4 regions of the Enterobacter cloacae complex sp. HYC033_NIDB genome follow, and region 4 is predicted to be linked to each of the others. Evidence: predicted binding sites of a transcription regulator. Region 4 holds the regulator's gene; each other region holds the start of a gene.
What was found. Region 4 encodes CRP, which controls carbon source genes, mostly activating them, when cyclic AMP is high. Its sites were predicted from a motif close to ATGTGANNNNNNTCACAT; they were not measured.
Positions count from the first base shown of each region.

Region 1 (5,955 bases), 1.1 Mb from region 4:
CGTTTTTGATGTGCTGTGTGAGCTGCGTCAGGAGCCTGAAGATGTGATTGCCAGAGCGCTGCTGGAAAACACCCGCGCGGTCTTCGGCATCACGCTATAAATAAAGGGCCGGGCGGATCACCGTGATCTGCTGCCGTTCCAGGGCCTGCGCCAGCGGCTCGATGTCCTCCGGCGTGGCGCTCCGCCATCGCGCCGCCTCCCCGTAAACCCCATGAGCATGAAACGCGTTGATCCGCACAGGAACGTTCCCCAACGCGTGGATAAAAGCGGTCAGCGATGGCAGATGGTGCAGATAATCACACCGAGCGGGGATCACCAGCAGGCGCAGCTCCGTCAGGCGATGACGATCGGCCAGCCAGCGGATGCTCTGCTTGATCTGCGTGTTTTCGCGCCCGGTCAGAAAACGGTGATGTTCATTGCCCCAGGCTTTCAGATCCACCATCGCGCCGTCAAACACCGGTAACAGCTTTTGCCAGCCGGTTTCGCTTAACAGGCCGTTGCTGTCCACCAGGCACGTCAGATGGCGCAGGGACGGATCGGCTTTGATCGCGGTGAACAGCGCAACCAAAAACGGCAGCTGCGTGGTGGCCTCACCCCCGCTGACGGTCACGCCCTCAATAAACGGCGCGGACGTGCGAACCCGGGAGAGGATCTCCTCGACGCTATAGCGCTGCGCCATCGGCGTCGCCTGCTGCTGACACAGGTGCAGACAGGTGTCGCACTGCTGACAGTGACTCTCCTGCCACCAGACGCGCCCGGCCTGAATTGCCAGCGCATCATGAGGACAGTGGGGAACACAGTCGCCGCAGTCGTTGCAGCGCCCTATCGTCCACGGGTTGTGGCAGGTTTTGCAGCGCAGGTTACAGCCCTGGAGGAACAACGCCAGGCGGCTGCCCGGCCCGTCCACGCAGGAGAAGGGTATGACCTGACTAACTAAAGCGCATCTGCTGTTCATGGCTTATCACGCGCGGCTGACGTTCCAGAATACGGGTATTGCGCGCGGCCTCCTCGCCGAGCCAGGTGGTGTTGGTGCGCGAGCCGGCCTCCCGGTATTTCTCCAGATCGGAGAGCCGCACCATATACCCGGTGACGCGCACCAGGTCGTTTCCGGCTACATTCGCGGTGAACTCACGCATACCGGCGTTGAACGCCCCCAGGCACAGCTGCACCACAGCCTGAGGATTGCGTTTAACCGTTTCCTCCAGGGTGAGAATATCGCTGATCCCCGAATGATAGTGTTTATGATGCGGCGCCACGGCCAGCAGGTGGCTGACAGGGTCCGGTTCGTCGCCGTACGGCAGACGTGCGCCCGGCGTGGTGCCAGAATCGGAACTGATCCCAGACTGGGCATGCAGCATCGCGCGGTGCTGCCAGCCGTGTTTCACCGGCGTGTTTTCAACAAACGCCGCAAGCTGTTCACTGATGCGGTAGCCCAGCGCATTGGCCTGTTCGTTCTTACCGTAACGTCCCGTAATGCCTGCTTTCTCGCACAGCACATTCACCGCTTCGGCCAGACCGTACATGCCAAACATCGGCACAAAGCGATCGGCATCAATCAGCCCCTCTTTCACCAGGAAGCTATTCTCAAAGAAACCGGATTGTTCATATAGAAAATCGCAGCGCGCATTGATGATCGCGATTTGTTGCTGGCAGTAGTGGGGAAGGGTACGGGTGAAAAAGTCTTCCGGTGAGCGGCTGTGTTCCGCGATCGCTTTCAGGTTAAGGCGCACCAGCGTGCTGCCGCCGCCCGCCAGCGGCAGGGAGTTGTAACAGCTCACCACGCCATAGCGACCTTTTGTGAAAATTTTATCATTCACCGGGCCATTAGAAATATGCGGTTTACTACATTCACAAATGTTTTCCGCCACGCTCAGCAGCAGATCGCTGGGGGTTACATCCGGGTCGTAGATAAAGGTCAGGTTCGGCGCAACCTGCTTCAGTTCGGCATCCGCGCGAAGGATGGCTCGGGTGACAGGCGTATCCGCCGGGCCGATATTGGCATGCATAAACGCATCGGGCAGGGTTCTGTCCAGGTAACGCCAGAAACGTTTTATTCGGCTATCGATTTCATCCTGTGTTAGAATTTTAACATAGGGGCTGAGTATTTCATCGAGCTGGCCCAGATAGACCGGCATCGATGTGACGGACGGAACATGGTGATAAAGGATAGTGAGCAGCGAGAGGGCATCATCCAGATCTTTCGCCCCTTCCAGCTCCAGCCATTCTGATCCGTTAGCCAGAAATTTAGCGTAGTCCGGCAGCACGTAGCGCGGTTTGTAAGGCGCATGGCCTTCGAACATGTCGCAGATGAATCCCTCGTCCAGCGCGGCGCGGGCCGCCTCTGGCAGAGCGGGATAGGGCAGATTGTTCTCCGCTTCCAGCGCCAGAAAATGACGTTTTTGTTCCGGGGTTAACACCGGGCTGGTCACAATGTGCTGGCAACGTTGTTGCAGGGCGTCGGGCATGTTCACTTCCTTGGTTGTTCTGCGGATGGTGAACGAATTGTAGGAAGCCAGCCTGGTGGCGCTTTTGATCAGAACGGGGATATCGCCGATTTAGTCAGCAATTAACGCACTAAAATTTGAAGAAGATCTCATTACAGTAATGCAAATTTGCACACAGTTTTCATTAACTGTGATGAATGTCGAAGTGTGGATGCGGGTGAATGTTAGAATACTCACAGACCCGCAAGGTAAAATTTATACGGCACTGCCGTTGGAGAATGTTATGACCGATTTAACTGCAAGCAGCCTGCGCGCGTTGAAACTGATGGACCTGACCACCCTGAACGATGACGACACCAATGAAAAAGTCATCGCCCTGTGCCATCAGGCGAAAACGCCAGTGGGTAACACCGCCGCCGTCTGTATCTATCCGCGCTTCATCCCGATTGCCCGTAAAACGCTGAAAGAGCAGGGCACGCCGGACGTGCGCATTGCCACCGTAACTAACTTCCCGCACGGCAATGACGATATCGAGATCGCGCTGGCAGAAACCCGCGCGGCGATTGCGTACGGCGCAGACGAAGTTGACGTGGTATTCCCGTACCGCGCGCTGATCGCCGGCAACGAGCAGGTCGGTTTTGACTTGGTGAAAGCCTGTAAAGACGCGTGTGCGGCGGCAAACGTGCTGCTTAAAGTGATCATCGAAACCGGCGAGCTGAAAGAAGAGGCGCTGATTCGTAAGGCGTCTGAAATCTCCATCAAAGCGGGCGCGGATTTCATTAAAACCTCTACCGGTAAAGTGCCGGTCAACGCTACTCCGGAAAGCGCACGCATCATGATGGAAGTCATCCGTGATATGGGCGTGTCCAAAACCGTTGGCTTCAAACCGGCGGGCGGCGTGCGTACCGCGGAAGACGCGCAGCAGTTCCTGGCGATTGCCGACGAGCTGTTCGGCGCCGACTGGGCTGATTCCCGCCACTACCGCTTCGGCGCGTCCAGCCTGCTGGCCAGCTTGCTGAAAGCGCTGGGTCACGGTGACGGTAAGAGCGCAAGCAGCTACTAAGTTGAATTGCCGGGTGACGCTACGCTAACCCGGCCTACAGGATCGTAGGGCGGGTCAACATATCCGCCGCCATTCACCCGATTCCGCATGGAGGTTACCGTGTTTCTCGCACAAGAAATTATTCGTAAAAAACGTGATGGTCATGCATTAAGCGACGAAGAAATCCGCTTTTTTATCAATGGCATTCGTGATAACGCCATCTCTGAAGGGCAGATTGCGGCTCTGGCGATGACCATTTTCTTCCACGATATGTCGATGCCTGAGCGCGTGTCGCTGACCATGGCGATGCGAGATTCAGGAACCGTTCTGGACTGGAAAAGCCTCAACCTTAACGGCCCGATTGTGGACAAACACTCCACCGGCGGCGTGGGCGACGTGACGTCTCTGATGCTCGGCCCAATGGTGGCGGCCTGTGGCGGTTACATCCCGATGATTTCCGGGCGCGGCCTGGGTCATACCGGCGGTACGCTCGACAAACTGGAAGCCATTCCGGGCTTCGATATCTTCCCGGATGACAACCGCTTCCGCGACATTATTAAAGACGTTGGCGTGGCGATTATCGGCCAGACCAGCTCTCTTGCTCCGGCTGACAAGCGTTTCTACGCGACGCGTGACATTACCGCGACCGTAGACTCCATCCCGCTGATCACCGCCTCTATCCTTGCCAAAAAACTGGCGGAAGGTCTGGATGCGCTGGTGATGGATGTGAAAGTGGGCAGCGGCGCGTTTATGCCAACCTATGAACTCTCTGAGGCGCTGGCCGAAGCGATCGTTGGCGTCTCCAACGGCGCGGGCGTGCGCACCACTGCACTGCTGACGGACATGAACCAGGTGCTGGCCTCCAGCGCCGGTAACGCGGTTGAAGTCCGTGAGGCCGTGCAGTTCCTCACAGGCGAATACCGTAACCCGCGCCTGTTCGATGTCACCATGGCGCTGTGCGTTGAGATGTTAATCTCCGGCAAGCTGGCCAAAGACGACGCGGAAGCCCGCGCGAAGCTTCAGGCGGTGCTGGACAACGGCAAAGCGGCGGAGATCTTTGGTCGGATGGTGGCGGCGCAGAAAGGCCCGACCGACTTCGTGGAAAACTACGCGAAATACCTGCCCACCGCGATGCTCAGCAAAGCGGTCTATGCGGACAGCGAAGGCTTTGTCTCGGCTATGGATACCCGCGCGCTCGGCATGGCTGTTGTGTCTATGGGCGGCGGTCGTCGTCAGGCATCGGACACCATTGATTACAGCGTCGGCTTTACCGATATGGCCCGTCTGGGCGACAGCGTTGACGGCCAACGTCCGCTGGCGGTGATCCACGCTAAAGATGAAGCCAGCTGGCAGGACGCGGCGAAAGCGGTGAAGGCGGCAATATCTCTTGACGATAAAGCACCGGAAACCACACCGACGGTCTATCGTCGTATCACTGAATAGCGGTATACTGATCTGATCGCATTTTTATGAAGCACTAAGTACGGAGAACAATTATGAAACGTGCATTTATTATGGTGCTGGACTCATTCGGCATCGGCGCAACCGAAGATGCAGAACGATTTGGTGACGTGGGTTCCGATACCCTGGGTCACATCGCGGAAGCCTGTGCAAAAGGCGAAGCGGACAACGGTCGTAAAGGCCCTCTGAACCTGCCAAACCTGACCCGTCTGGGGCTGGTAAAAGCGCATGAAGGCTCTACCGGTAAGATCGCAGCCGGTATGGACGGTAACGCGGAAGTGGTGGGCGCCTACGCGTGGGCGCACGAGCTCTCTTCCGGGAAAGATACTCCGTCCGGCCACTGGGAAATCGCCGGCGTGCCGGTGCTGTTTGACTGGGGCTACTTCTCCGATCACGAGAACAGCTTCCCGCAGGAGCTGCTCGATAAGCTGGTGAAGCGCGCCAACCTGCCGGGCTACCTCGGCAACTGCCACTCTTCCGGTACCGTGATTCTGGATCAGCTCGGCGAAGAGCATATGAAAACCGGCAAGCCGATTTTCTATACCTCTGCTGACTCCGTGTTCCAGATCGCCTGCCATGAAGAGACGTTTGGCCTGGATAAACTGTACGAGCTGTGCGAGATCGCCCGTGAAGAGCTGACCGAAGGCGGCTACAACATTGGCCGCGTTATCGCGCGTCCGTTTATCGGCGACAAAGCGGGTAACTTCCAGCGTACCGGCAACCGTCACGATCTGGCCGTGGAGCCACCGGCGCCGACCGTGCTGCAAAAACTCGTCGACGAGAAAGACGGCCACGTGGTTTCCGTGGGTAAAATCGCGGACATTTACGCCAACTGCGGCATTACCAAAAAGGTCAAAGCGACCGGTCTGGATGCGCTGTTCGACGCCACCATCAAAGAGATGAAAGAAGCGGGCGATAAGACCATTGTCTTCACCAACTTCGTGGACTTCGACTCCTCCTGGGGCCACCGTCGCGACGTCGCCGGGTATGCTGCGGGTCTGGAGCTGT
Region 1 is NZ_CP115123.1:1,461,487-1,467,441, forward strand. Features, by position in the region: gene O1721_RS06940 (TatD family hydrolase) at 1-100, shown strand, start outside; gene O1721_RS06945 (YjjW family glycine radical enzyme activase) at 95-955, opposite strand; gene O1721_RS06950 (YjjI family glycine radical enzyme) at 930-2,465, opposite strand; gene deoC (deoxyribose-phosphate aldolase) at 2,728-3,507, shown strand; gene deoA (thymidine phosphorylase) at 3,607-4,929, shown strand; gene deoB (phosphopentomutase) at 4,983-5,955, shown strand, end outside.
Region 1: deoC (deoxyribose-phosphate aldolase) is a predicted target of CRP. The motif match lies at 2,580-2,597, and genes of this name have one in related genera.

Region 2 (5,955 bases), 310 kb from region 4:
CGGTTGCCTGGCCGATTTCGTCGGTGCCCGGCACCATCCACGGCAGAATGCCGACGCCGTCCGGGAACACCACCAGACACTCGGTGCTGCCTTCCCACAGTTTGCGGGTGAAGAAATCAGAATTATTTTCCAGCACGTAGGTCAGGGCGATCAGGTTGGTGGCGTGGCAGTGCATGATCACGCGGTCCTTGCCATTGGTCGCCTTGATGCGCTCGCAGTGGGAGAGGAAGTGCGCCGGCAGCTCAGAGGTTGGCACCGCCTCATCCGTCAGCCCCCACAGAATGTGGTAGCCCGCGCCGTCGCTATCCACTTTCACTACGCCGAGGTTGGCCTGCGGGTCGAGCTGAACGTTGCGGAAGAACTTCCCGGAACCGGTGACGATAAACGGCGTGTTGGCGAGCAGCGGCATCGGCTGGCTCAGGGCGATATAGCGCGGCTTCTGGTGGAAATCGGCGGCAAATGGCTCGATATCCGCGTCGTCCAGGCGTAGCGTCAGGTTGCCGCCGTTGCGCTCGTCCCAGCCCTTCAGCCAGGCGTCGGAGGTGGCTTTGATCATGCCCTGGACGAACCAGGAGGTGGTGATGGTCTGCATACTGTGTTTCCTTTGAAAATGCCGGGTGGCGCTGCGCTTACCCGGCCTACTTTTACCTGTAGGCCCGGCAAGCAACGCGCCGCCGGGCAATGTTTTTTACTGACGAGCGGCAAGAACGTCTTTCTCATATGCCCGCACGTTGTCCAGCCACTGGCTGCCCGCAGGCGCATCGTGACGCTGGCAGTACATCTCCCACACCGCCTGCCACGGCAGGGATTTCTGCTCTTCCAGCAGCGCCAGGCGCGCGGTGTAGTCGCCGTTTTCTTCCAGCTGTTTCAGGGCGGCGACAGGCTCCAGCAGCGCGCGCAGCAGGGCTTTCTTCATGTTGCGGGTGCCGATAACCCACGCCGCGATGCGGTTGATGGAGGCGTCGAAGAAGTCGAGGCCAATGTGTACGCGGTCGAACAGATCGTGGCGGATGATTTCGCTGGCAATCGCCTGGGTTTCGTCATCCAGCAGCACTACGTGGTCGCTGTCCCAGCGCACCGGGCGGCTGACGTGCAGCAGCAGGCGCGGCACGTAGAGCATGGCAGCGGAGATTTTGTCGGAGATCACCTCGGTTGGGTGGAAGTGACCGGCATCCAGGCACAGCGCGGTCTGGCGGCTGGTGGCGTACCCCATGTAGAACTCGTTCGAGCCGACGGTGTAGCTCTCGGCGCCAATGCCGAACAGCTTGCTCTCCACGGCGTCGATGTGGTGCGCCGGGTCCAGCTTCTCGCTGATGGCCTCATCCAGCGCGGCCAGCAGGCGCTGGCGCGGAGCCAGACGGTCGACGGTGATGTCCTTCATACCGTCCGGGATCCAGATGTTCATCACCGACGGTGTGCCAAGCTGCTCGCCGAAATACGCAGAAACGCGGCGGCTGGCTTTGACATGGTCGATCCAGAACTGGCGGATTTCGTCGTTGGCGTGCGCAAGGGTAAAGCCGTCCGCGCTCAGCGGGTGCGAGAAGCAGGAGGGGTTAAAGTCCAGGCCCAGCTTGTTGGCTTTCGCCCACGCCACCCAGTTCGTAAAGTGCTCCGGTTTGATTTCATTACGCGCCACCGGCTCGTCGGATTCGAGATAAATGGCGTGCAGATTCAGGCGCTTTGGCCCGGGGATCAGGCTCAGCGACAGCTCCAGATCCGCACGCAGTTCGGTGGCGTTGCGCGCTTTGCCCGGATAGTTACCCGTGGCCTGAATACCCCCCGTCAGGGAACCGCCCGGGTTCTCGAAGCCAGCAACGTCATCACCCTGCCAGCAGTGCATGGAGACGGGCAGACGGTCGAGCTGGCGCAGCGCCTCTTCGACATCCACGCCGACGGCGGCGAAACGCTGTTTAGCCAGGTCCCAGGCTTGTTCAAGTTGAGTGGTCATGCGCAAAGCTCCTTAGTCAGTCGTTTTTGCTGAAACTGCGCCCTGTAGCGGGCAATTTCATGGCAGGGATGGGGGGTGAAGGTGGTCAGGCTGTTATTCGCCGTCACCACCGAACGGAAATCGTCGACGTTTGAAAGTTCGTCCAGGGTCATCAGCTGAATGCCGATATTGCCGAGCGTGGAGGCTTCAATCGGACCTGCCACCACGGTAATGCCGCAGGCATCCGCGCAGAGCTGGTTCAGCAGCTGGTTCTGGCAGCCGCCGCCCACGATATGCAGCTGCGAGAACGGTTTGCCGCGAAGGTCAGCCAGCTCGCTCAGGATGTCGGCATAGAGCAGGGCGAGACTGTCAAAAATGCAGCGCGCCAGCTCGGCGGGGCGGGAAGGTACCGGCTGCCCCGCTTCAAAACAGGCGGCCTGGATTTCAGCGCTCATGTGCGCCGGGTTGATAAAGCGGTCGTCGTTCGGGTTAATCAGGAAGGTGCAGGCCTTCAGCGTTTCGGTTTCCGCGATAAGCGCGGGCAGGTCGGTGATGTTCTGCTCTTTCAGCACCCGCTGGAGCAGCCACAGGCCCATGATGTTCTTCAGCACCCGGTAGCGCCCTTCGGCGCCACCTTCGTTAGTGATGTTCGCCGCCAGTGCGGCATCGCTGGTGTAGGGTGTTTTGCTCTCAAAGCCCATCAGCGACCAGGTGCCGGAAGAGAGGTACGCCGCGTCTTTGCCGGCGAGCGGCGAGGCAATGACCGCGCTCGCGGTGTCGTGACTGGCGACGGCGACAACAGGGATTTCATTCCCCTGCGGGCAAAGCCAGTGGCCGATCACATTGCCCGGATGGGTTGGCGCGCCGAACCAGGACGGCGAGGCGCCCGTCCAGGCCAGCAGATGTTCATCCCAGTTATCGGTGTTGATGTTAACCAGCTGCGTGGTGGTGGCGTTGGTGTATTCCCAGTTCATGTTGCCGGTCAGACGGTAGCTTAAGTAGTCCGGGATCAGCAGCGCATGCGCCACCTTTTCGACCAGCTCTGGCTGTTGCTCAACCAGCGCGCGCAGCTGATACAGCGTGTTAAACGGCAGAAACTGAATGCCGCTGCGACCATAGATGTTCTCCTTGCCAAGCTGGGCGATGGCGTGCGCCATCAGCCCATCGGTGCGGCTGTCACGATAGGAGACCGGCAGGCCGACGCGTTCGCCGTGACTGTCCAGCAGTACGTAATCCACACCCCAGGTATCAATGCCGATACTGTCGATGCGAATACCGTCTTCGCAGACGTTGTGAAGTCCGGTGCGGATCTCTGCTTCCAGGGCGTCGATATCCCAGGTAACAAAACCGTCCTGTTTTTGCAGACAATTGGCGAAACGGTGCATTTCGCGAAGCGTAAGGGTGTGCAGGTCGCAGTCCCAGGTGGCGAGCATTACACGGCCGCTGGATGCGCCTAAATCGACAGCCACACAATGGCGAAAAGTCATGGTCGGGTCCTTTCTTAAGTCATTAGCGAGGAGTGTAAGAAAGGGAAGAAATAGCCACCTTCTCGCCACTGACAGCCCAAATCTCGCGCTGGCAAGAAAGCAAAGATGAACGTGAGGGAGTTCACAGTTTCCAGTAATGGCGGGGTTTGCAGGCAGTGTGACGCTGACCGCATTTCCTGATCTTTCCGCCTGTTTCTTGAAAAACCGACAGCTTTTGCGCGGTTTGCTGTCAAAAATTTAAGGTGAGCGTGGAAGGCCTTAATTACTATTTTGAGAACTTTTCTCATTGGTGGGGGCCGTTATGACCGTACTGCACAGCGTCGATTTTTTTCCTTCGGGGGCTTCGCCGGTCGCGATTGAGCCACGGCTGCCTCAGGCTGCGTTCCCGGAGCATCATCATGATTTTCATGAAATTGTGATTGTTGAGCACGGAACGGGCATCCACGTGTTTAACGGTCAGCCGTATACCATCAGCGGCGGTACGGTGTGCTTCGTGCGCGATCACGACAGGCACCTGTATGAACATACCGACAACCTGTGCCTGACCAATGTGCTCTATCGTTCTCCGGATGCGTTCCAGTTTCTCTCCGGGCTGAATCAGCTGTTGCCGCAGGAGAAGGACGGTCACTACCCCTCGCACTGGCGGGTGAATCAGTCCACGTTGCAGCAGGTGCGTCAGCTGGTGAGCCAGATGGAGCAGAGCGAGGATGGACAGGAGACGCACGCCATTGCTACCCGCGAGCTGCTGTTTATGCAGCTGCTGGTGCTGCTGCGGCGCAGCAGCCTGGTGGAAGGGCTGGAAAATAACGACGCGCGCCTGAACCAGCTGATGGCCTGGCTGGAAGATCATTTTGCCGAAGATGTCTGCTGGGAAACGCTGGCGGATGACTTTTCGCTCTCGCTGCGCACGCTGCATCGTCAGCTCAAGCAGCATACCGGGCTGACGCCGCAGCGCTACCTCAACCGTCTGCGCCTGATCAAAGCGCGGCACCTTTTACGTCATACCGACGAAAGCGTCACCGATATCGCCTATCGCTGCGGATTCGGCGACAGTAACCACTTTTCGACGCTTTTTCGCCGGGAGTTTAACTGGTCGCCGCGTGATATTCGTCAGGGGAAAGACGCGTTGCTTCAGTAACGCGAGGGCAGTCACCGTTTTTTTGCTGCAAAAAGGCTAATAATGTCCGGTTATTCGCCGTAGAGGTTGTGGTGTGGCTGCTCAGCTCATTCTTCGCAAAGATGATTTTTTTGCCTCCGCGAGTCAGGCCGTCGCGGTGGCCGACCGCTACCCGCAAAACGTCTTTGCCGAGCACACCCACGAGTTTTGCGAGCTGGTGCTGGTATGGCGAGGCAACGGCCTGCACGTCCTCAACGACCGCCCCTACCGCATCACGCGCGGAGACCTGTTCTACATCCGCGCTGAAGACAAACACTCCTACGCCTCGGTTGACGATCTGGTGTTGCAGAACGTCATCTACTGCCCCGACAGACTTAAACTGAATGTCGACTGGGCGGGCAATATCCCCGGTTTTCATGATGCCAGAGGCGAACCGCACTGGCGCTTAAGCAGCAACGGCATGGCTCAGGTGCGCCAGACGATTTCCCAGCTGGAGCAGGAGAGCCAGAAGAGCGATCCGGTGGCAAACCAGATGTCGGAGCTGCTTTTTGCCCAGCTGGTGATGACCCTGAAGCGGCATCGTTACGCTACGGATAATCCCTCTGCTACCACGCAGGAAGCGCTGCTGGATAAGCTCATCACCCGGCTTGCGGGCAGTCTGAACAAGAGTTTCGTGCTGGAAAAATTCTGCGAGCAGGAGCAGTGCAGCGAGCGCGCACTGCGCCAGCAGTTCCGCACCCAGACGGGGATGACGGTCAACCACTATCTGCGCCAGCTGCGCATCTGCCACGCCCAGTACCTGTTACAGCATACGGAGCTGATGGTGAGTGAAGTGGCGATGCGCTGCGGCTTTGAGGACAGTAACTACTTTTCGGTGGTGTTTAACCGTGAGGTGGGGATGACGCCGGTTCAGTGGCGTCATCGCAGTCGAAAGGCAGCGTAATCAGTTCGCCATGCCGAGGCCGACGATATTGGCCGCAATGATAATCACCACACAGCCCAGGCTCAGCACGCCAACCGGACGACGCCCGGCATTGTTCCACTCTTTCAGCACCAGCCCAACCAGCCCGCCGCACAGCACGTAGAAGCTCATGTGCAGCATCCAGCTCATGTAGTCATACTGCGCCGGAATACTGGCGTGACCCCAGGCGTAGAAGAAGAATTGCAGATACCACATCAGACCGCCGAGGGCGGAGAGCAGGACGTTGGTGACGATCAGCGGTTTTGCCAGCGAGAAGTCGGCTTTTACCGACAGGTTCTTCACTTTTGCCAGACGAATGAAGCAGAAGCCGAGGTTTACCAGCGCGCCGCCGCCCATGATCACCACGTAGCTTGGCAGGGCAACGTACAGCGGATCGACGCCCAGCGCCGCAGCGGCGTCGTGCATCGGTTTGGCGGCGTTCATGGCGAACGACATGCCCGCC
Region 2 is NZ_CP115123.1:659,709-665,663, reverse strand. Features, by position in the region: gene rhaD (rhamnulose-1-phosphate aldolase) at 1-592, opposite strand, end outside; gene rhaA (L-rhamnose isomerase) at 689-1,948, opposite strand; gene rhaB (rhamnulokinase) at 1,945-3,414, opposite strand; gene rhaS (HTH-type transcriptional activator RhaS) at 3,716-4,552, shown strand; gene rhaR (HTH-type transcriptional activator RhaR) at 4,626-5,474, shown strand; gene rhaT (L-rhamnose/proton symporter RhaT) at 5,475-5,955, opposite strand, start outside.
Region 2: rhaS (HTH-type transcriptional activator RhaS) is a predicted target of CRP. The motif match lies at 3,570-3,587, and genes of this name have one in related genera.

Region 3 (5,955 bases), 220 kb from region 4:
GATACGGGTTTTCAAAACGACCGAGGATTTTCTGGATGTATGCCGCGTGTTTATCAGCATCAAAACCGTAGCGTTTGATCAGCACCGCGCCGCTCTCTTCCATTGCCCCTTTGACCACCGCACGGATGTTCTCATCGAGGATCGCGTCACGAATCGTCTGATGACCGGCCAATTTTCCGAGGTACGCGGTTATAGCATGCCCGGTGTTCAGCGTGAAGAGTTTACGTTCGACAAATGCCATCAGGTTATCGGTTAATTCCATTCCCGGAATGGTCGGCAGCGCGCCCTTAAACTGGGTTTTATCAACGATCCACTCGCTGAAGGTTTCCACGGTCACTTCCAGCGGGTCGTTGGTGGCGGATGCTGACGGCGGAACGATGCGATCCACGGCGGAATCCACAAAACCTACGTGCGCTTCAACCCAGGCTTTATCTTCGTCTGCGACGGTCGCAAGAACGTGGCCTTTCAGCTGCGTGGTGCCGCGCACCATGTTTTCACAGGCGATGATGTTCAGCGGCGTTTCAACGCCCTGTGCTTTACGCTTCGCCAGGCCTTTCGCGACCGCCGGGGCGATACGCTCAAGCACCACCGGACCCACGGCGGTGGTGACCAGATCAACGCTCGCGATGAGGTCAATCACGTCGTCGCCAATGCTGCTTACCGCGTTGACGCCAGAGACCGTTTCAACCTGTTCGTTTTCACCCACCACGTGAACCTGATAGCTATGACGGGCATTCAGGGCATCCAGAACCACCTGATTCACATCGGCGAATGTCAGGGTAATGCCCGCGTCTGCCAGCAGTTTACCGATAAAGCCACGACCGATATTACCTGCGCCAAAATGTAATGCTTTCATAGTGTTAACCTTCATCAATGTTTTTACCCGAGAGGGCTGGGGTGAGGAACGTTTTCCCCTCACCCTAGCCCTCTCCCCGGGGGGAGAGGGAAGAGGCGCTGTTACTTGTTCAGCAGGGCCAGAACTTCTTCAACGCTGGTAGTGTTGGCCAGACGCTCAATAACCGTTTCGTCATCCAGCGCGTTGGTCAGGCTGGTAATCACCTGGATATGCTCGTTGTTGCGAGCGGCGATACCAATCACCAGACGGGCGATGTCGTCCTCTTCTTCACCGAAGCGCACGCCATCAGGATACTGACAGAACACCACGCCGGTTTTCAGCACGCGGTCTTTGGCTTCCACCGTACCGTGCGGAACCGCGATGGATTCACCCAGGTAGGTTGGGGTCAGCTTTTCGCGTTCCAGCATCGCCTCAACGTACTCAGGCTGAACGTAGCCGCCTTTCACCAGCTGCTCACCGGCGAAGCGAATGGCCTCTTCTTTATTGGTCGCCGTGCGGCCAAGGAAGATGTTTTCAGCGCCCAGTTTGAACAGATGCGCGTTGCTCTCGTCGAAGCTGTCTTGCAGGCTGGTACGCACTTTCACTTCGTTATCTTCATGGCGCTGCGCCGCCACCAGGCGTTCGGTCAGGCTGGCGTACAGGCCGCTGTCGAGGAAGTTGGTCAGGGAAATGTGCTGCGCCTGCGGTACCTGACGCATAGCGCGTTCGGTCAGATCGCGGTGCGTGATCACCAGGTCAACGTCCGGCGGCAGGCTGTTAATCGCGCTGTTGGTGACGGAGATGTTGGTCAGACCCGCATCCTGCACTTTCTTCCGCAGTACGCCCGCACCCATTGCGCTGGAGCCCATACCGGCATCACAGGCCACGATGATTTTACGCACGTGGCTCAGGTCGTTAGAGACATCACCCGCCGCCAGCGGCGTTGCGCCTTTGGATTCGGCTTTCATGTCATGCATACGACGGGTTGCCGCTTCGATATCGTCGTCTTCTTTCACCTTGCTGGTTTTCAGCAGGATAGCGGAGGCCACGAAGGAGACCGCCATGGCCGCACAGATCGCCGCGATGTTCGCGAAGTAGGCGCCTTTCGGGGTCATCGCCAGCACCGCCAGGATAGAGCCTGGAGAAGCAGGAGACACCAGACCACCGCCCAGTACGCTCAGGGTGAACACGCCGGTCATACCGCCAAGGATAACGGCCAGGATCAGACGTGGGTTCATCAGCACATACGGGAAGTAAATTTCGTGAATACCGCCCAGGAAGTGAATGATCGCCGCGCCGCCAGCAGACTGTTTCGCGCTGCCGCGACCAAAGAACATGTACGCCAGCAGAACGCCCATACCTGGACCCGGGTTCGCTTCAATCAGGAAGAAGATGGACTTGCCGAGATCGTGTGACTGCTGAATACCCAGCGGTGAGAAGATACCGTGGTTGATGGCGTTGTTCAGGAACAGGATTTTCGCTGGTTCAACAAAGATAGACGCCAGCGGCAGCATGTCGTGCGCCACCATGAAGTTAACGCCCGCCGCCAGCAGCTTGGACAGCACTTCAACCGCCGGGCCAATGCCGAGGAATGCCAGAATGGCGAGGATCATCCCGATGATGCCCGCAGAGAAGTTGTTCACCAGCATTTCGAAGCCGGATTTGATCTTGCCATCAACCCAGACGTCGAATTTCTTGATTGCCCAGCCGCCCAGAGGACCGGCAATCATCGCACCGAGGAACATCGGCATATCCGCACCGACGATCACCCCCATGGTTGTGATGGCACCCACGACGCCACCGCGGTCACCGCCCACCAGACGACCACCGGTATAACCGATGAGCAGTGGCAGGAGATAGGTAATCATTGGGCCAACAAGTTTTGCCAGCGTTTCGTTAGGCAACCACCCTGTCGGAATAAATAATGCGGTGATAATACCCCACGCGATAAACGCGCCGATATTTGGCATCACCATGTTGCTGAGGAAACGACCAAAGCTTTGCACTTTGATCTTGAAATCGGATGACATAAAACACCCCTTCTTATGTTTACGCTTAGGCTTGTGGCCCGAGGTTTATCGTTAATGTGCGGCGGCAGAGGTAGCCGGGCCCTGTTCTGATGCTGTGAAATCTGGCACTGAATCGTTCAACTGTCCAGACAGTGAAATTTTGTGTGATCTGAATCACATGAATGTAGGGGGTGAGGACATTAATGAAGTGATCGCGATCACATAACGAGTGTGTAAAAAAAATACATCGCTCAGAATTACGCCAAAATGGGCGGTGTTTTGTGATTTGCATCACAATGTTAAGTTGGTTGTTTGTTTCCAGATTGTGATTTTATTCACAAAATATTTTTATGCAGATTTCTCCCGTATCCCCTCATGGCAGGAATGCGATACGCGCACCTGCCTTTTTCCACGGCTTGATCCATACTGACCTCTTTGTGGGCATTAAGGATAAGCAATGAAACTCATCGGCAGTTATACCAGTCCTTTCGTGCGTAAGATTTCGATTCTCCTGCTGGAGAAAGGGATTGAATTTGAATTCGTAAATGAACAGCCCTACAACGCAGAGAACGGCGTTGCGCAGTACAACCCGCTGGGGAAAGTCCCGGCGCTGGTAACGGACGAGGGCGATTACTGGTTTGATTCCCCGATCATTGCGGAGTACATCGAACTGCTTGGCGTTGCGCCAGCCATGCTGCCGGCGGATCCAAAAGCAGCGCTGGCGATGAAGCAAATTGAAGCCCTGGCGGATGGCATTATGGATGCGGCATTGACGTCCGTACGCGAGCAGGCAAGGCCCGCCGCCCAGCAGTCAGAAAATGAGCTGCTGCGCCAGCGCGAAAAAATCAGCCGCAGCCTGGATATGTGCGAACAGCTGATCCGCGACGGGAAAATTCAGAGCGATAGCCTGAATCTGGCGACGATCGCCATCGCCTGCGCCATTGGCTACCTCAATTTCCGCCGCGTCTCGCCGGGCTGGTGCGTGGATCGTCCGCTGCTGGTCAAACTGGCGGAGACGCTCTTCCAGCGCGAAAGTTTTGCCCGGACTGAACCGCCAAAGGCTTGATGCGGGTTATAACACTTCCTGGCGGGAGGCGGTACAATCCCCCCACATGTTAACTCCCTCTCCCGTCGGGAGGGGGGAAGATATTTACTCGCCAGGCGCATTCATGACTACTCATCATTCCCTCTACAGCCAGATCCCCGCTACCGATCGACTGCTTCGTGACCCGCGCATCACTGCGGTGCTGGAGCAGTTTGGCCATACTGCAACGGTCGACATGCTACGCCAGCTTCAGGACGATGCGCGTCGCCATATTCAGGCTGAGAACGCGCTACCCGGCTGGTGCGTGGCGTGGGCGCAGGAAGTTGAACGCAGGCTGAGCAAGCACGGGCAAAGCGCGTTGCGCCCGGTTATTAACCTGACAGGCACGGTTCTGCACACCAATCTGGGCCGGGCACAGCAGGCCGAAGAGGCAACAGAGGCCGTCACCCGTGCCATGCGCTCGCCGGTGACGCTGGAGTACGATCTGGACGGCGCCGGGCGTGGGCATCGCGATCGCGCACTGGCGGATCTTCTCTGCCAGATCACCGGCGCGGAAGATGCCTGCATTGTGAATAACAACGCGGCGGCGGTGCTGTTAATGCTGGCGGCCACCGCGAGCGGAAAAGAGGTTGTCGTCTCTCGCGGCGAGCTGGTGGAGATCGGCGGGGCGTTTCGTATTCCGGACGTCATGCGCCAGGCGGGCTGCACGCTGCATGAAGTGGGCACAACCAACCGTACCCATGCAAAAGATTATCGCGCGGCGGTGAATGAAAACACCGCCCTGCTGATGAAAGTGCATACCAGCAATTACCATATTGAGGGGTTCACCAAAACGGTGGAAGAGGCCGAACTGGCCGCCATCGGGCGCGAGCTAAACGTGCCGGTGATTGCCGATCTCGGCAGCGGGTCGCTGGTGGATATGCGCCAGTACGGTCTGCCGAAAGAGCCCATGGTGCAGGAAATGGTTGCCGCGGGCGTAAGCCTGGTCAGTTTCTCCGGTGATAAACTGCTGGGCGGGCCGCAGGCGGGGATTATCGTCGGCAGGCGCGAGCTGATTGCGCAGCTACAGCAGCACCCGCTGAAGCGCGCCCTGCGTGCCGATAAAATGACGCTGGCCGCGCTGGAAGCCACGCTGCGGCTCTATCTCCACCCGGAGAAACTGGCTGACCGCCTGCCCACGTTGCGTTTGCTGAGCCGTGATGCGGCCTCCATTCGCGCGCAGGCGGAAGCGCTACTGCCGCAGGTTGCTCCTCATTACCCTGAGTTTGACGTTCGTATCGAGCCTTGCCTGTCGCAAATTGGCAGCGGCTCGCTGCCGGTGGACAGGTTACCGAGCGAAGCGCTGACGTTCACCCCGCGCGACGGACGCGGAAGCCAGCTTGAGGCGCTGTCGGCGCGCTGGCGCGCATTACCGACGCCGGTGATTGGCCGGATCGGTGACGGGCGCATGTGGCTGGATTTACGCTGTCTGGAAGATGAAGTGCGGTTTCTGGAGATGATGTTGAAATGATTATTGCCACCGCCGGTCATGTTGACCACGGCAAAACCACGTTATTGCAGGCCATTACGGGCGTGAATGCCGATCGCCTGCCGGAAGAGAAAAAGCGCGGCATGACCATTGACCTGGGTTACGCCTACTGGCCGCAGCCCGACGGTCGCGTGCTGGGCTTTATCGACGTGCCCGGCCACGAGAAGTTTCTTTCCAATATGCTCGCGGGCGTGGGCGGGATCGATCACGCCCTGCTGGTGGTCGCGTGCGATGACGGGGTGATGGCGCAAACGCGCGAGCATCTGGCGATCCTCCAGCTGACGGGAAACCCGCAGTTGACCGTCGCCCTCACCAAAGCGGACCGTGTGGATGAGGCGCGTATCGACGAGGTGCGTGAAGAGGTGCTGGCGGCGCTGAGTGAGTACGGTTTTAGGGATGCCGCACTGTTTGTCACCGTGGCGACAGAAGGCCGCGGTATCGACGCTCTTCGCGACCATTTGCAGCAGATCCCGTCTCGTGAACATGCCAGCCATCACCGCTTCCGTCTGGCGATCGACAGGGCATTTACCGTGAAAGG
Region 3 is NZ_CP115123.1:571,402-577,356, reverse strand. Features, by position in the region: gene mtlD (mannitol-1-phosphate 5-dehydrogenase) at 1-856, opposite strand, end outside; gene O1721_RS02775 (PTS mannitol transporter subunit IICBA) at 958-2,865, opposite strand; gene O1721_RS02770 (glutathione S-transferase) at 3,302-3,910, shown strand; gene selA (L-seryl-tRNA(Sec) selenium transferase) at 4,014-5,399, shown strand; gene selB (selenocysteine-specific translation elongation factor) at 5,396-5,955, shown strand, end outside.
Region 3: O1721_RS02775 (PTS mannitol transporter subunit IICBA) is a predicted target of CRP. The motif match lies at 3,007-3,024, and genes of this name have one in related genera.

Region 4 (5,955 bases):
CGCCGGACGTCCTGAATGGCGTGAATGCGAAACGCGACCTGTTTGTGAAACATCTCCAGCAGATTGACCAACAGTTTGATGTCTTCAGCGACATCCGCGGGATGGGGCTGCTGATGGGCGCCGAACTGAAGCCGCAGTACAAAGGCCGCGCGCGCGATTTCCTGCACGCCGCCGCGCACGAAGGCGTCATGGTGCTCAACGCCGGGCCGGACGTGATGCGCTTTGCGCCATCGCTGGTGGTGGAAGACAAAGACATCGAAGACGGATTAACCCGTTTTGCCGCGGCGGTCGCGAAGATCGTCAGCGGCTAATACGCGGTTCGTTTTAACCGGCGCGTTAACCAAATCCCGTGATGCGGGCGCTGACGCCATGCCACCGACGAAATGGTGTGCATGGTGTTCAGGTGCCCGAGAACGCGCTGTAAATGCTGCTCAAGGGTGCTCATCGGCCCGTGGGTCAGCGTCTCCGGCGCTTCCAGAATGTTCGAATCCCCTGACTCGCCCGGCGCGTCATACTCCAGACGCTGCTGACAGCGCTGCAACGCAATTTCACACGACTGCAAATAGCGCTGCGCCAGATCCGTCGTCAGCATCGTGTGCTCCCGCGCCAGCGTCGTCATGGCATTGATGTGCTCGACGATAAACTGGCTGTGCGTGACCCACAGCTTCATGTCAGCCAGATAGTGCGCGTTAAAGCCCGGCTCCTGCATGGCCTGGTTAAGGGAGTTGAACAGGGCGTTATGCGCCTGGTTGACCTTCATGCGCTCGTAGGCCAGCGGAGAGGGCTGCGGGTCATCGCTTAGAATAAGACGAATGGCCTGCTGATCGGCTTCGAGCGCGTCGTGGGCGTTCTGCCTCAGCAACCCGCTTTGCCACTGCGGCCACAACCAGACCATGCCGCCAAAGGCGATCAGGCAGCCAATTAGCGTATCGACCAGCCGGGCAATAATAAACTGTTCCCCGTTAAGCGTGAGCAGTTGCAGGGTATACACCGCCGTGACCGTAAAGCCCACCATCGCCCAGCCGTAGTTTTTGCGGATGATCAGGTAGCTCACCAGCGTGATCGCCAGCATACCGGCCAGGGTATAGCCTTCCGGCACGTGAAAGTGCAGCGTCACGCCCGCGATAATCAGCCCCGCCATCGTACCGCCCGCCCGATGCAGAATGCGCACCCGCGTGGCGCCATAGCCGTTCTGGGTGACAAACAGCACGGTCATTAAGATCCAGTAGGGTTTCGGCAGGTGCAGGGCCATTCCCATCAGGCTGGCGATGCTCAGCATCACACTGATCCGCGCGGCATTGCGCAGGGCGGAAGATTTCAGTGATAGATAGCTTTTGAGCGCGGGCAGCAGCGGCAGCCGTTTTTGCTTATCGGCCATCAGGTCCCGGGCATAAAGCGGGCGCTGGGTGCGTAACACCCGGGCGATGCGGCTGAAATGCCAGGCAGCAAATTGCCCGACCGGGTTATCCGCGTGCTGACGCGCAATCTTTTCCAGCGCGCCGAGCTGTTTGTCCATGTTAAAGCGCGTCGGGTAGCGGTGATAGAGGATATCGTCAGCCAGCACCCGCAGGCGGGCCGCGACGGTCTGCGCGTTCCAGCGGATCACCGCTTCCGCATGGCTGCGCTCCACCAGCTTTTGCACCTCTTCCGGATTATGAAGGCTGACGGAGATATGCTCCTGCAAATCCAGCCCGACCTGGAAGGTTCGCAGCAGCCGCTTGTATTCATGATTTTTGTTGGCGGCAAGCATGTGCAACTGCTGATAGCACTGGCTGATCAGATCCACCACTTTTTGCTGGCGCGCCAGCAGCGGCGGCAGGGATTTTTCCGGGTCGGTATGTTGAGTGAGCAGGGTGTATTTTGCTTCGCAGTATTCAGCAAGTTGCACGTAGAGCAGGCTCAGGGATTCGCGCAGCGGCTGTTCCCGCCACAGCCAGAACCAGAACCAGTTAAACAGCCCGTACCACAGCGTGCCGAGGGCGTAGATCAGCAATGGCTCCCACACCGGCATATTGCCCGCAAGGCTTAAGGTGAAGATGGCGGCAATCAGCGACGCGGGAAGCAGGCGGGCGTGCAGCGAGCTGATTTCGGCGGTGACGCCGAGCGTCATCGCCAGCACGGTCAGGATCAGCGGCAGAGGAATGTCGCGGGCCAGTAAGAGTTGTACGGCAAGGCTACAGCCGGCAAACAGGCAGCCGCCAATAATCAGACGTTTAAAAAAGCGTTTATGCGGCGTATCCAGACCGGCAATGTTGCAGCAGGCGGGCACAAGAGAAAACAGCAGGCCTTGCTGAAGATGTCCGAGGATCAGGCCCACGGCCACGGGAAGACACAACACCAGCGTTTGTCGCAGTGCGTAGTTAACTTCCGGGTGATAGATCAGCCTGCGCCACATGAGGAGTAGAGACAAAAACGGCGTGCCACCCTGCGGCGGCACGCCGTTTGACCGAAATTAACGGGTTCCGTAGACCACGATAGTTTTACCGTGGGCAGAGATCAGGTTCTGGTCTTCCAGCATCTTCAGGATACGGCCCACTGTTTCACGGGAGCAGCCGACGATCTGACCGATTTCCTGGCGGGTAATTTTAATTTGCATACCGTCAGGGTGGGTCATGGCGTCTGGCTGTTTCGCCAGGTTCAACAGCGTCTGCGCGATACGACCGGTCACGTCCAGGAAGGCGAGGTTACCCACCTTCTCAGAGGTCACTTGCAGACGGCGTGCCATCTGGGAAGAAAGACGCATCAGGATGTCAGGGTTGACCTGAATCAGCTGACGGAATTTCTTGTAAGAAATTTCAGCCACTTCACATGCTGTTTTTGCACGAACCCAGGCGCTACGTTCCTGGCCTTCTTCAAACAGGCCCAGTTCACCGATAAAATCGCCCTGGTTCAGATAAGAAAGGATCATCTCTTTCCCTTCTTCATCTTTGATCAGCACGGCCACCGAGCCTTTAACGATGTAATACAACGTTTCCGCTTTTTCACCCTGGTGAATCAGCGTGCTCTTTGATGGGTACTTATGAATGTGGCAATGAGACAAGAACCATTCGAGAGTCGGGTCTGTTTGCGGTTTGCCAAGCACCATGCGCTGTTATCCTCTGTTATAAGCTGTCACCAGAGTCATAAGATGCATCCGGACTCTGGGGTTGCAATCGAATTCTTACCCATACCTGGGAAGTCGGCTGTCGTAACGTTTCGCAGCCAGTAAAGTTTGATGTCCTCTGCATACATGTGTAACGTCAATGTATTACTGTAGCATCCAGAGTGTTTTAGCATAGCTTTCGCCGCGTGTCTCCTGGTGTCTCGCTTCAGCATGACGCAGGTCGCCTTCCGTTGCGAGAAATGTAACGTACACGTAATCTGTCATAAAAAATGCAACGTTGGAGTGAGTGAATATGCAAGCGCGTGTGAAATGGGTTGAAGGGTTAACGTTCCTGGGCGAGTCTGCTTCCGGGCACCAGGTTTTGATGGATGGCAACTCCGGCGATAAAGCGCCAAGCCCGATGGAAATGGTGCTGATGGCGGCGGGCGGATGCAGCGCGATCGACGTGGTGTCGATCCTGCAAAAAGGCCGTCATGACGTGACCGATTGTGAAGTGAAGCTGACGTCGGAACGTCGTGAAGAGGCGCCCCGCCTGTTCACGCATATTAATTTGCACTTTATCGTCACCGGCAAAGAACTGAAGGATGCGGCGGTCTCGCGTGCGGTTGACCTGTCTGCGGAAAAATACTGCTCTGTGGCGTTAATGCTGGAGAAAGCGGTAAAAATCACCCATTCGTATGAAGTGATCGCGGCTTAATTTTTGGCGGGTGGCGCTGCGCTGACCCGCCCTACAAAAGCTACAACTGCACGAACGTATGCCGGATAAGCGAAGCGCCATCCGGCAACAGGTGTCACGCGATCTGCTTTCCTTCCATCAGCCGCTGCACCAGCGGTGTCATGATCAGCTCCATTGCCAGCCCCATTTTTCCGCCCGGTACCACTAACGTATTCATGTGCGAAATAAACGAACCCTGTAGCATCGCCAGCAGCCAGGGGTAATCAATGCCTTCCAGGTTGCGGAAGTGGATCACCACAAAGCTCTCGTCCAGCGACGGGATGCTTTTTGCAGCGAACGGGTTGGAGGTGTCCACGGTGGGGACGCGCTGGAAGTTAATGTGGGTTCGGGAGAACTGCGGCGTCAGGAAGTTGATGTAATCGTCCATGGAGCGCACCACCGAGTCCATGACCGCCTCTCGCGAATGGCCGCGCTCGCTCATGTCACGCGTCAGCTTCTGGATCCACTCAAGGTTAACAATCGGCACCACCCCCACCAGCAAATCCACGTGGCGCGCCACGTCGTGCTGAGGCGTCACCACGCCGCCGTGCAATCCTTCGTAAAACAGCACGTCAGTCGGTTCCGGCAGCGGCTGCCAGGGCGTGAACGTGCCGGGGACCTGGTTCCAGGGCACGGCTTCATCGTAGGTGTGGAGATACTTGCGGGACTGCCCGGTACCGCTTTGCCCGTATTCACGGAAGGTTTGCTCCAGCAGGCCGAAGTCATTGGCCTCCGGGCCGAAGTAGCTGATGTGTTTACCCAGATCGCGCGCTTTGCGGATGGCCATATCCATCTCCGGGCGCGTGTAGCGGTGAAAGCTGTCGCCTTCTACCTCTGCCGCCCGTAAGTTAAGCTGGGCGAAGATCTTGCGGAAGGCGAGGCTGGTGGTAGTGGTTCCCGCCCCACTCGAACCCGTAACGGCAATAACCGGATGTCTGGCAGACATAGCAACTCCCTGACTGGAAAAGTGTAAAGATCAGCCGTGAAACGCGTTGCGGGGCATGATATTGACCGTCTCATGCAGTTCGGACCATACCAGCACCACGTCGCCGCTTTTAAGCTGGCGCTTAACATCGTTGACCTTTTGTTCAAGCGAACGTTCATGTTCACCATAATCGGTGCCTTCGCGCAAGACAAAGCTTTCAATCAGATTATCGAGCGTGTCGGGAGAGAGATCCTGCCAGGGAATAATCATTATTTACCGTCCAGATAAGCCGTTAACCAGTCGGGAATACGCGTCTCAAGCCACATTTTTGGCCGACGCAGCGTGCCGCCGACAAAGCCGACGTGTCCCCCGAATTGGGTGAGCTGATACTCCACATTGGCCGGCAGATGATCGGGCGCCGGAATCGAGTGGTGATCCATAAACGGATCATCTTTGGCGTGGATAATCAGCGTAGGTTTCGTGATTTGGTTCAGTAAAGGCATGGCGCTGCACTGACGGTAATAGTCAATCGCATCGGCAAAGCCGTGAATTTTCGAGGTGATCAAATCATCAAACTCGCGCAGGCGCTTCACGCGTTTGAGCTGTTGCAGCGTCACAGGCAGCGTATCCGGATAGGCCTTCAGCTTGCGCGCGGCGTTGGCTTTCAGCAGGTTGAGCAGGTAGCGCTGGTACACTCGCGAAAACCCCTTTTCCATATGATAGCTGCACTGCTCCAGCATAAAGGGCGCAGAGACGATCACCGCCGCATCCAGCGGTACGGCGTCGCTCTCCTTCGCCAGCAGGCAGGCCAGCATATTGCCGCCCAGGGAATACCCCACCGCTGCCGTTGGCGCCTCGCCGAAATTGTCTCTTAGCCAGCGCAGGAACCAGGTACCGTCCTCGGTTTCACCCGAGTGATAAATACGTTTCTGACGATTAGGCTCGCCGCTGCATCCGCGAAAATGCATCACTACCCCAAGCCAGCCGCGGGCTTTCGCCGCCTCAATGAGACCGTGTGCGTAAGGGCTGTGCAGGCTGCCTTCCAGACCGTGAAACACCACCAGACGGGGTTTATGTCTGGCCCGATCCGGATCTTCGCTCCAGGCGAGATCCAAAAAATCGCCATCCGGCAAATCCAGCCGTTGCCAGTGCGGGGTGAACTGTACCTTGTGGCGGATCAGGCGCGGCAGCATGGTTTGCAGGTGAGGGTTA
Region 4 is NZ_CP115123.1:349,147-355,101, reverse strand. Features, by position in the region: gene argD (bifunctional acetylornithine/succinyldiaminopimelate transaminase) at 1-311, shown strand, start outside; gene O1721_RS01805 (YccS/YhfK family putative transporter) at 308-2,395, opposite strand; gene crp (cAMP-activated global transcriptional regulator CRP) at 2,453-3,085, opposite strand; gene O1721_RS01795 (OsmC family protein) at 3,396-3,800, shown strand; gene O1721_RS01790 (phosphoribulokinase) at 3,895-4,764, opposite strand; gene O1721_RS01785 (YheU family protein) at 4,795-5,013, opposite strand; gene O1721_RS01780 (hydrolase) at 5,013-5,955, opposite strand, start outside.